One region of the Streptomyces sp. NPDC059866 genome, then DNA from elsewhere that is predicted to be linked to it. Evidence: riboswitches for the same ligand, from Rfam matches in the RefSeq annotation. Region 1 holds a riboswitch; the other holds the start of a gene.
What was found. A riboswitch is a leader RNA that binds a small molecule or an ion and turns the genes downstream of it on or off. The one in region 1 is predicted to bind cyclic di-AMP.
Positions count from the first base shown of each region.

Region 2: another riboswitch for cyclic di-AMP. It lies ahead of ACFV7R_RS18185 (M23 family metallopeptidase); the one in region 1 lies ahead of ACFV7R_RS23475 (transglycosylase SLT domain-containing protein).

Region 1 is NZ_JBHWJT010000015.1:73,608-78,993, forward strand. Features, by position in the region: gene ACFV7R_RS23460 (M56 family metallopeptidase) at 1-190, opposite strand, end outside; gene fahA (fumarylacetoacetase) at 387-1,598, opposite strand; gene ACFV7R_RS23470 (HAD family hydrolase) at 1,900-2,784, shown strand; gene ACFV7R_RS23475 (transglycosylase SLT domain-containing protein) at 2,796-3,290, opposite strand; cyclic di-AMP (ydaO/yuaA leader) riboswitch at 3,296-3,466, opposite strand; gene ACFV7R_RS23480 (polyprenyl synthetase family protein) at 4,142-5,152, shown strand.
Region 2 is NZ_JBHWJT010000010.1:261,395-266,780, reverse strand. Features, by position in the region: gene ACFV7R_RS18190 (PrsW family intramembrane metalloprotease) at 1-800, shown strand, start outside; gene ACFV7R_RS18185 (M23 family metallopeptidase) at 924-1,970, opposite strand; cyclic di-AMP (ydaO/yuaA leader) riboswitch at 1,982-2,139, opposite strand; gene ACFV7R_RS18180 (PP2C family protein-serine/threonine phosphatase) at 2,332-3,561, opposite strand; tRNA gene ACFV7R_RS18175 (tRNA-Met) at 3,736-3,809, opposite strand; gene ribA (GTP cyclohydrolase II) at 3,884-4,519, opposite strand; gene ACFV7R_RS18165 (MarR family winged helix-turn-helix transcriptional regulator) at 4,642-5,154, opposite strand; gene ACFV7R_RS18160 (dihydrofolate reductase family protein) at 5,237-5,386, shown strand, end outside.

The sequences.
Region 1 (5,386 bases):
GGAAGACGGCGGCCGCACCCAGGAGGAGGGCGGCCAGACAGCACAGCAGGACGGTGGCGACCAGGCACTGCCATACCCACAGCCCGACCACGGGCTCCCGTTCGGGCCACGCGGCCCGGGTCAGCGCACGGGGGGCCGGTACAGCGGCCGTCAGGGCGACGACGCTCAGCAGGAGCAGGCAGACAGTCATGCCACGGGCTCCGGATCCTGGTCGGGAGTGAGGGCGGCTCGGGTCGTGCGGTGGGGGCAGCGGCCGCGCCTGCCGACCGCGTCCCGCGTCCCGCCTCGCGCACACCACCCACCGCCAGTATGACGGCGCCGGGCACCTGGAGTCAGCGCCCGGACCGGCGCTTGCCCGAAAAGCTCACCTCGCGCCACCCCGCAGCTCAGCTCGCGACAACCCTCCCGCTCACCTCCCCCAACCCCACCCGGACCCCGCCGGCCCCCGGTGCCCAGGCCGACAGTGTCACGACATCCCCGTCCTCCAGGAACGTCCGCTTGCCGTCGGGGAGTTCGAGTGGGTTCCGGCCGTTCCAGGTCAGTTCGAGGAGGGAGCCGCGTTCGCGTTCGGTCGGGCCGCTCACCGTGCCCGAGCCGTACAGGTCGCCGGCGCGCAGGGATGCGCCGTTGACGGTCATGTGGGCGAGTTGCTGGGCGGCCGTCCAGTACATGGTGGAGAAGGGGGGTTCCGAGATGACGTGACCGTTGAGAGCGACGGTGATGCGCAGGTCGTAGCCGCCGGGTTCGTCGTCCGTGTCGTCCAGGTACGGGAGGAGGGGGTGGGTGCGCTGCGGTGGGGCCACCCGTGCCTCGTCCAGCGCGTCCAGCGGGGTGATCCAGGCCGACACCGACGTGGCGAAGGACTTGCCGAGGAAGGGGCCGAGGGGGACGTACTCCCAGGCCTGGATGTCGCGCGCGGACCAGTCGTTGAGGAGGCACAGGCCGAAGACGTGGTCGCGGAAGCCGGCCAGCGGAACGGGTCGGCCCAGCGGGGACGGGGTGCCGACGACGAAGCCGACCTCCGCCTCGATGTCCAGGCGGACGGACGGCCCGAAGACGGGCGCGGGGTCGGTCGGGGCCTTGCGCTGGCCGGAGGGGCGGATGACATCCGTGCCGGAGACGACGACCGTGCCGGAGCGGCCGTGGTAACCGATCGGCAGATGCTTCCAGTTGGGGGTGAGTGAGTCGGCGGCGTCGGGGCGGAAGATCTGGCCGACGTTCCGGGCGTGGTTCTCTGAGGCGTAGAAGTCGACGTAGTCCGCGACCTCGAAGGGCAGGTGCAGGGTCACCGAGGAGAGGGGGTGCATCAGAGGCGCGAGGGTTTCGCGGTGGGACGGCACCGTCACCCAGGCGGTCAGCGCCCGCCGGACGTCCGACCAGGCGGTGCGGCCGGCGGCGAGCAGTGGGTTCAGGGTGGGCCGGGCCAGCAGGGCGGCGTAGGGGGAGCCGAGCGCCAGCGCCGCCGCGCCGGCGTCGAGGACGTGGTCGCCGAGGCGGACGCCGACGGTGCGTTCGGTGGACCCGGCGGGTGAGAAAACGCCGTACGGAAGGTTGTGCGGACCGAAGGGGTCGCCCTCGGGGACATCGAAGGGGGGCATTGGGGTGCTGCCTCACTTTCGTACGTACGGTCCATGCGGTTCGCGGCACACGTTACGGCTGCGGCGGCCGTCTTGGGCAGTGACTTAAGCGCGCGAAGAGTCCGTAATGTCAGGAATGAGGGGGTCGTATACGTCCCGCGGCCTCGTCCCGCTGTCCGTGTCCTGCCGTCCGTGACCCACTGTCCGCGCCGCGCCTTCGCCCGGCCGCGGCCGGCACCGAGGAGCCGGACCGCTGAAATGTGGAGAGGTGGAAGGGAGTTGGGGGTGAACGGCGTGGGCGCGGTGTCCGTATTCTCTGATCATGGCCGCACCCATCGCATATGCCGAGCGCACCGCGTACGCCCTCATCGCCACCGACCTGGACGGAACGCTGCTGCGCGGCGACGACACGGTCTCCGACCGGTCGCTCACCGCGCTCGCGCGGGTCTCGGCGGCCGGTGCCCGGCATCTGGTGGTGACGGGACGGCCGGCGCCCAGGGTGCGGCCGCTGCTGAAGTTCCTGGGCGGCGGGGGGCTCGCGGTGTGCGGGCAGGGCGCGCAGTTGTACGACGCCGGCGTGGACCGTCTGCTGTGGTCGGTCACCCTGGACCGGGAACTGGCCGAGACCGCGCTCGGCAAGATCGAGGCGGAGGTGGGCACGGTGTACGCGGCCGTCGACCAGGACGGCGTCGACGGCCTGACGCTCATCGAACCGGGGTATCGGATGCCGCACCCGACGTTGCCGGCGGTGCGGGTCGGCCGGCGTGACGACCTGTGGTGCGAGCCCATCAGCAAGGTGCTGCTGCGCCATCCCACCCTCTCCGACGACGAGTTGGCGTCGGTGGCCCGCTCGGTGGTGGGTTCGCTCGCGACGGTCACCATGTCGGGGCCCGGGACGGTCGAGCTTCAGCCGTCCGGCATCACCAAGGCGACGGGGCTGGCGCTGGCGGCCCGGCATCTGGGGCTGCGCCCCGAGGACACCATCGCCTTCGGGGACATGCCCAACGACATCCCGATGTTCGACTGGGCCGCCCACGGCGTCGCCATGGCCAACGCGCACCCCGAACTGAAGGCGGTGTCCGACGAGATCACTCTCTCGAACGAGGACGACGGCGTCGCCGTCGTCCTCGAACGGCTCCTCACCGAGGACCGGCGCCCGCAGCGGCTCGGCGGGCGCAGGCCCTCGGTGGGTACGAAGGTTCAGTAGGCGCGAAGGGCTCAGTAGGCGCCGAAGACGTTGTCGATCGAGCCGTAGCGGTCGGCTGCGTAGTTGCAGGCGGCGGTGATGTTGGCGACCGGGTCGAACGGGTCGTAGGCCGTGCCGGGCACGTGGTACGCGGCGAAGGTCGGGTCGATGACCTGGAGCAGGCCCTTGGACGGGGTGCCCTTGGCCGCGTTGGAGTCCCAGTTGTTGATGGCGGCCGGGTTGCCGGACGACTCGCGCATGACGTTGCGGTAGATGCCGTTGTAGGAGCCCGGGATTCCGTGCTTCGCCATGATGGCGAGCGACTCGCGGATCCAGCCGTCGAGGTTGTCGGAGTACGCCGTGGTGGCGGTCTTCGCGGTCACCGCGGTGGGGGTGGCGGCCGATGCGGTGCTCGCACCGATGAGCGGCAGGGCGAGCACGGCCGCGCCGGTGCCGGCGACCGTGAGCTTGCGGGCCATGCGGGCTATGCGGGGGGTGCGGGTGCGGAGCTGACCGTTTGCAGGCATGGGGCTGTTCCTCTCCTTCGCCTGCGAGGTGAGCTGTCGGGTTCGGGCTGGGAGGTGCCCGGCCGCGCCCTTGCGAGCGCAACTTCACCCCAAGCCGTTCCGGTGCGTCGTACGACGTCCGGCCCGGCGACTTACCTGGGTCCCCCGCTCCTGCCGTGCGTGAGTGGTCTCGTCATCGGTGGTACCGGGCGGCGGCAGGATTCGGCGTCCGCCCGACTGGCCCGGAACGTATGCGAGAGCACATGTCGGAAACAAGTGGCTGGTTCATGCAACATGCTGTTTGATCTTTGTCTGGGGTGTTTTGTCAGCTTGAGCCTTTGCGTGTGCCAAGGCTCAACTTGCAAGCGGGAAAAGCCGGATGGTCGCCGACTGTTGAAACCTGTCGGCAGGTGAAGGTGAGTCACGTCACGCGCGGGGCGCAAGAGTGTCAAATCGGGCAATAGGCTCAAGTGCCCATCAATCAGCTGTGCATGGGGTGCGCTTCTCCCAAGTGCGGCGGAAGGGAGTCTCTCCGCCTTCTGTGCAAATCACCCCATTGGAGGTCAGAGTCACCTCACGGGGAGGGGTGCAGGAGTGTACGGATGTGCGTCGAGGTCACCCGAATGGTCGGAGGTGAGGCGGAGCAGCTGGGACAATACGGGACAAAGCTCACTCATTCGTATTAAGTCGGTAAATAACTGCTCGTATCAACTGATCGAAAACATACCGCTCGTGATCCGATACAGCCCGGCCTGTAACCCCGGGCGCCCTCGGTGATCGAAACGTGACCGGATACGCTGACTTGAGTGAAGCAGCGACGTATCGACAAACCGCGTAACCGCCGGTAGACACCAGCAGACAGGAGACCCCTCGTGACCGTCGTCGGGCCGTTCGGGCTGAGCGTGCGGGACCAGGCTCTGGAAGCCGATGTCCAGGCCGGATTGGCGGCTGTCGAGGAAGGGTTGCTCGAAGCAACCAAGAGCGAGGTCCCGTTCATCACGGAGGCCGCGCAGCACCTGGTGCGGGCCGGAGGCAAGCGGTTCCGCCCGCTGCTGGTGATGCTCGCCGCGCAGTTCGGTGACCCGTACGCGCCCGGGGTCGTGCCCTCGGCCGTGGTCGTGGAGCTGACCCACCTCGCGACGCTGTACCACGACGACGTGATGGACGAGGCGGAGGTACGGCGCGGGGTACCGAGCGCGAACGCCCGCTGGGGCAACTCGGTCGCGGTCCTCACCGGCGACTTCCTCTTCGCCCGTGCCTCGCACATCCTGGCAGACCTCGGGCCGGAGGCGGTGCGGGTACAGGCGGAGGCGTTCGAACGGCTCGTCACCGGTCAGATCCTGGAGACGGCCGGGCCGTCGGACGGGCGCGACCCGGTCGAGCACTACCTGGACGTACTGGCCGGCAAGACGGGGTCGCTGGTGGCGGTCTCGTGCCGCTTCGGCGCGATGATGTCGGGCGCCGACGAGTCGCTCGTGAACGTCCTGACGCAGTACGGCGAACGGCTGGGCGTCGCCTTCCAGCTCGCCGACGACGTGCTGGACATCGCGTCCGACTCCCACGAGTCCGGGAAGACGCCGGGGACGGATCTGCGGGAGGGCATCGCGACCCTGCCCGTGCTGCGGCTGCGCGAGCGCGCGGCCCGACTGGGGACGGCCGAGGACATCGCCCTGTGCGAGCTGCTGGACTCCGACCTGACGGACGACGCCCGGCATGCGCAGGCGCTGGCCGCGCTGCGCGCGCACCCCGCGCTGGAGCAGGCGCGACGGGACACCGTGCGGTACGCGGAGGAGGCGCGGTCGGCGCTTGCACCGCTGCGGGAGTGCGAGGCCAAGGCGGCGCTCATCGAACTGTGCGACGCGGTGGTGCACCGCGCGGGTTAGGACACGCCCCCCCCCCCGGGGGACATCCCCGGGACCCGGCATCGAGGCGGCGCCTCCCTACGACCCCTACGGGTCGGCGGAGGCGCCGCCTGCTTGTGTCATACCGCAGCAGTACGCGGAGTTGAGCCCGCGGTCTGACGCTTCTTCGCATCCGGTTTGGTCAGATGGAGACCACGGAACACACCACTCCTCACCGATTCGGGTGAGAATGGCGGCTCAGGGTGGACGAGTGCG
Region 2 (5,386 bases), on a different contig from region 1:
TCGCGTTCACCGAGAACATCCTCTATCTCGGCACCGCCTTCGGCACCGACCAGCTCACCGGCGGCAGCGGCATCGCCTCCGTCACGGCGGCGACCTTCTTCGTCCGCGTCATCATGTCCCCGTTCGCGCACCCCCTCTTCACCGTCCTCACGGGCATCGGCTTCGGCATCGCGGCGCTCTCCGGGCAGCGCCAGCATCTGCGGCGCGTACTGATGCCGCTGTCCGGGCTGCTGCTCGCGATGGGCATGCACGCGCTCTGGAACGGCTCGGCGACCTTCGGCAACTTCGGGTTCTTCGCGGTGTACGGCGGGTTCATGGTGCCCGCGTTCGGGCTGCTGACCTGGCTGGTGATCTGGACCCGGCAGCGGGAGCTGCGGACCGTGCGCGAGGAACTCCCGGCCTATGTCGCCGCCGGCTGGCTGACACCGGCCATACCGTTCGCGCTGGGCTCGATGCGGGCGCGCCGGCTGGCCAGGGAGTACGCCGGGCACCACCTGGGGAAGCCGGCCGCGCGGGCGGTGGCGCAGTACGAGGCGTACGCGACCTCGCTGGCGTTCCTACGGCATCGCGGGCGCCGGGGCCGGGCCGGCGCGGACTTCGTCCTACGGGAAGGCGAACTGCTGCGGGAGCTGTGGAGCCGACGGGAGGTGGCGCGGCCGGCGCTGGAGTATGCGGCGCGGGTGACGGCTCCGCCGGTACCGGTGGCTGTGCCGCCCTGGCCGATGGCGGCGCCGTATCCCGCATACCAGCCGTATCCCCCGTACCAACGGCATCCCGCGTACAACCCGTACCAGTCGTAGGGGCGCGCCGGGCGATCGGCGCCGTGAGGTCCCGGCAACAGCCGTTCCGCACACACCGCGAACCGGCAGCCCTGACGTCGGGGGGGTGCCGTCAGGACCGCCGGGGTTCGAAAGGAGCGGATGTCAGGGGTTGAGGCCCTTGCTCTGCAGCCAGGCCAGCGGGTCGATGCCGCTGCCCGCGCCGTCGGGGTGCACCTCCAGGTGCAGGTGAGCCCCGGTGACGTTGCCCGTGGCGCCCACGCGCCCGATGACCTCGCCCGTGGTGACCTTCTGGCCGACGCTGACGTTGATGGAGGACTGGTGGGCGTACCAGACCTCGGTGCCGTCATCGAGGGTGAGGACGGTCTTGTAGCCGTACGACCCGTTCCAGCCGGCCTCGGTGATCGTGCCGCTGTGCACGGCCTTGAGCGGCGTGCCCGTCGGCGCGGCGAAGTCGAGGCCGGTGTGGTAGCCGGAGGACCACAGGGCACCGGCCTGACCGAAGCTCGAGGTGATGGTGTACGAGGAGGTGGGCAGCGCGTACTGCTTGGCCAGCTGGGCGAGGCGCTCGGCCTCGGCCTTCTGGCGGGCCTCCTCCTCGGCCTTCGCCTTCTCGGCGGCGGCCTTGGCCTCGGCCTCCTGCTCGGCCTTGGCGGCGGCTTCGGCGGCGGCCTTCTCGGCGGCGACCTTGGCAGCGGTGGCGGCCTTGGTGTCGACCTGGTCCTGCTGCTGCTCGGCCTGGGCGATGATGCGGGTGCGCAGCGCCTCACCGGCGTCGGTGGTGCCCTGGGCGGTGTCCGCGGTGGTCATGCCGAGGCTGCTGAGCGGAGCGGTGGCGGTCTCGCCGGAGGTGTCGGAGTCGTCGGAGTCGTCGGAGATGAGCCCGCCCACGGACGGCAGGTCGGGCATCGAGATCGACACCGGCGGCTTGCCGGTCTGCGCGCTGGCCATGCCGCCCGCGCCGACCGCGGCTATGACGCCGACGCCGAGAACCGTGGAGCTGCGGGCGAGTCCACCGCCGCGCTGCTTGGAGACGCGATGCCGGCCGCGTACGGGGCGGAGGGACTCCGCGGTGGGGTTCCACTCCTCCCAGGGACCCTCGTCGGTGCGCTGCCCGCCGTAGACGACGGTGTCGCCGGAGCGCTGGGCCGGCACGAAGGGGGCTTCTGGGGCAGGCCGGTTGGACGCCACGTAGGCGTACTCCTTTCCTTCCTTCTCGCCTACCGGGTTAGCTGACGGGTTCGGAGCAGGAAGGTCTCCTACGCGCGTAAATCAGCCGTGTTGCCACGGCGACCTACCCGCGATTCACCCCAAGTTGGTGGTTCCCCGGTTCCCTTGCAGGATTCGGCGCGTGCGCACGGAGCCGACTCTTGTGACGGCTGGGACGACCGCGCTGCGTTATCGGACGTTAATAGAAGCGGGGCATGAATTCCAAGCGGTTCCACTTGATCTTTAACGATTTCCGGCCGGACGTACAGGGTCATGAATGGCGAAAATCGGGCGAGTTGACCGCGACTCAGGGGTGTCACAGTTTCTGACTGTGTGTCAGTTGTTATGCGGAGGGCGTTCGTCCGGTCACGTCTGGTGACGGTCGTCGTACGGCGAGCAGAGCCATGTCGTCGGTCATCCCGCCCCCGGAGTGCCGGCGCACTTCTTCGGCCAGGGTGCTGAGCAGTTCGCCCGGTCCGCGGAAGGTGCGGCCCGCCAGCCGCGCCGCGGGGTCGTAGAACCTGCCGTGCGCGTCGCGGGCCTCGGACAGGCCGTCGGTGTGCAGCAACAGCATCGCCCCGTCCGGAAAACGGGACTCCTCCACACGGGCCGGCCAGGCGCCCAGATCGCCCATGCCGAGCGGCAGCGCGGGTTCGCGGGCGGGCAGCGGACGTACGGTGCCGTCGGCACACAGCAGCAGCGGCGGCGGATGACCGCGGTTGAGGATCCGTACGACCCCGTCACCGGGCGGCAGCTCGGCGAGTACGGCGGTGGCGAACCCCTCGGTGGCCTCGACGCCGTCGCGCCGCGCGGCCTCGCGCGTCAGCGCCCGCTCCAGCCGCTCGGCGACCCCCTGAAGCGTCGCCTCCTGCTCGGCGGCCTCCCGGAACGCCCCGATGACCACGGCGACGGTCCCCACCGCGCCCATCCCCTTGCCCCGTACGTCGCCCACGACGAGCCGTACACCGTGCGGGCTGTCCTGCACCGCGTACAGGTCGCCGCCGATGAAGGCGTCCGCCTGGGCCGCCTCGTAGCGTGCCGCGATGTCGAAGCCGCCGATCCGCCCGAGGGGTTCGGGCAGCACCGCGCGTTGGGCCGCCTCGGCGATCTTCCACGCCGAGTCGAGCCGGGCGTGGCTGCGGCGTACCAGCACATTGATGAGCACGGCCAGCACGGCGACCGTCGCCACGGTGACGAGCTCGGTGAGCGCGTCGACGCGCGACACCGTGCCGTACCGGATGTGCAGCCCGAGCACGACGGCGACGGACGCGATGCCGGTGAGGATCGTGACCCGCCGGGACAGCAGCGGCGCGGCGACCAGGGGTGCGGCGGTGAACAGGGGGGCCGCGGTGTAGGGGCGGGGCGTGAGGTAGTCGTAGACGCCGCCGATGACGAGCAGCAGTGCGGGGAGCGCCCGGACGAAGGTGCGGGCGCAGGAGATCCGTCGCGTCTCGCTCCGGCCGTGCAGGTGCGCGGCTTCGCCGCCGAGCCCGTGGCCGGGGACCGTCTCTTCAGGCAACCGCCCGCCCCGTCGGGTGTACGGCCTCTCTCCTTCAGCCTCCGCAGGCCGCACCCTCGTCTCCCGCCACGTACGTCCACACACCGCCTCGTCCGTCCAGGTTTTCCGGAGCGGGGGCGGGGGGCGAGCCGGATGGGCCGACCGGATGACATGCCGGTAACCCTCGGTCATGTCCGGTAACGCCTGAGGCCGGAATCCATGAACTGGATTCCGGCCTCAGGCCTTCAGTAGCGGGGACAGGATTTGAACCTGCGACCTCTGGGTTATGAGCCCAGCGAGCTACCGAGCTGCTCCACCCCGCGTCGTTGTGACTCCAGTGTACGCCATCCGCGGGGCCGGTCGCGCCAGGGTTTGTATCCGCCCGGCGACAGGCCGCTCAGCCCGCGTTCAGCTCGGTCAGCTGACCGAGCGGGAGGGTGTGCTGCGTCTGCAGGACCTTGGCGCGCAGGTAGCGGACGTTGTGGGCGGTGGTGAAGACGCCCGTCGGGATGCGGTCGCGGACCGTGAGGCCCAGCGTGCGCAGCTGGTCGGCCTTGTCGGGGTTGTTGGACAGCAGGTCCAGGTCCGTGACGGACAGGGCCTGGAGCATCTGGGCCGCCGAGGTGTAGTCGCGGGCGTCCTCCGGGAGGCCGAGGGCGGTGTTCGCCTCGTAGGTGTCCAGGCCCTGGTCCTGGAGGGCGTATGCGTCGAGCTTGTTGTAGAGGCCGATGCCCCGGCCCTCCTGGCGGAGGTAGAGCAGGACGCCGCCGCGGGCCGCGATGCGCTCGACCGCCTCGCGCAGCTGGGGGCCGCAGTCGCAGCGGGCGGAGCCGAAGACGTCGCCGGTCAGGCACTCGGAGTGCAGCCGGACCAGGGGCACGGGCCCGGGGTCGCCGAGGACGACGGCCACGTGTTCCTGGCCGTCGGTCAGACCGTGGAAGGTGACCAGCTCGGCGTCGACGCTGTAGCCGTCGTGGAAGCGCAGCGGTACCCGGACGCGGGCGCGCGGCGTGGCGGCGGGGAAGTCGGGCATGCGGGCCTCCGATTCCGTACAAGCTGCTTCAGATTTGAAGCAGCCTCTCGATCAGGGACCCTACCCATGCTTGAAGTTTGAAGCAACGCGGATGCGGCGGGACCGGCGATGTGTGACGCGGCTCACGAACAGGATGACGAGCGGCGCAGCCAGGGGACATCGGTGGACGCGCTCTGCGAGTCGTCACCCTGGAGGGCCTGTGTGACGCCCGTGAAGATCTCCTCCAGCTGGCCCACCTGCTGCGGGGTGAGGTGATCGAAGAGCAGGGCACGGACCGTCTCGACGTGACCCGGTGCCGCACGCTCCAGGGCGGCCATCCCCTCGTCCGTCAGAGCCGCGACGGTGCCCCGCTTGTCCCACCGGCACTCCTCCCGCCGCACCAGACCGTCCTTCTCCAGTCTGGCCACCGCGTACGTCAGCCGACTGCGCGTGATCTTCAGCCGTTCCGCGAGGTCGGTCATGCGCAGCCGGCGCTCCTCGGTCTCGGAGAGGTTGGCCAGGATGGAGTAGTACAGATGCGGCATGCCGGCCTCCTGCTGGAGCTGCCGGTCGAGCGCGTCCTCCACGAGATGGGTGGCCGCGATGTACGCGCGCCAGGCGCGCTGCTCCTCGGGGGTGAGCCAGCGAGTCGTCATACGACCAGTGTAGGTTTGCTTAAAACTTGAACCAAGCCCGCCGTCTCCGGCCGTCCCGGCCGTTTCCCAGATGGGTGTGCCGATGCCCTTCCCTCACGTCCTGCTGTCCGCCGCCGTCTCCCTCGACGGCTACCTGGACGACACCGGCCCCGAGCGCCTCCTGCTCTCCAGCCCCGCCGACTTCGACCGGGTCGACGAGGTACGGGCGTCCGTCGACGCCATCCTGGTCGGC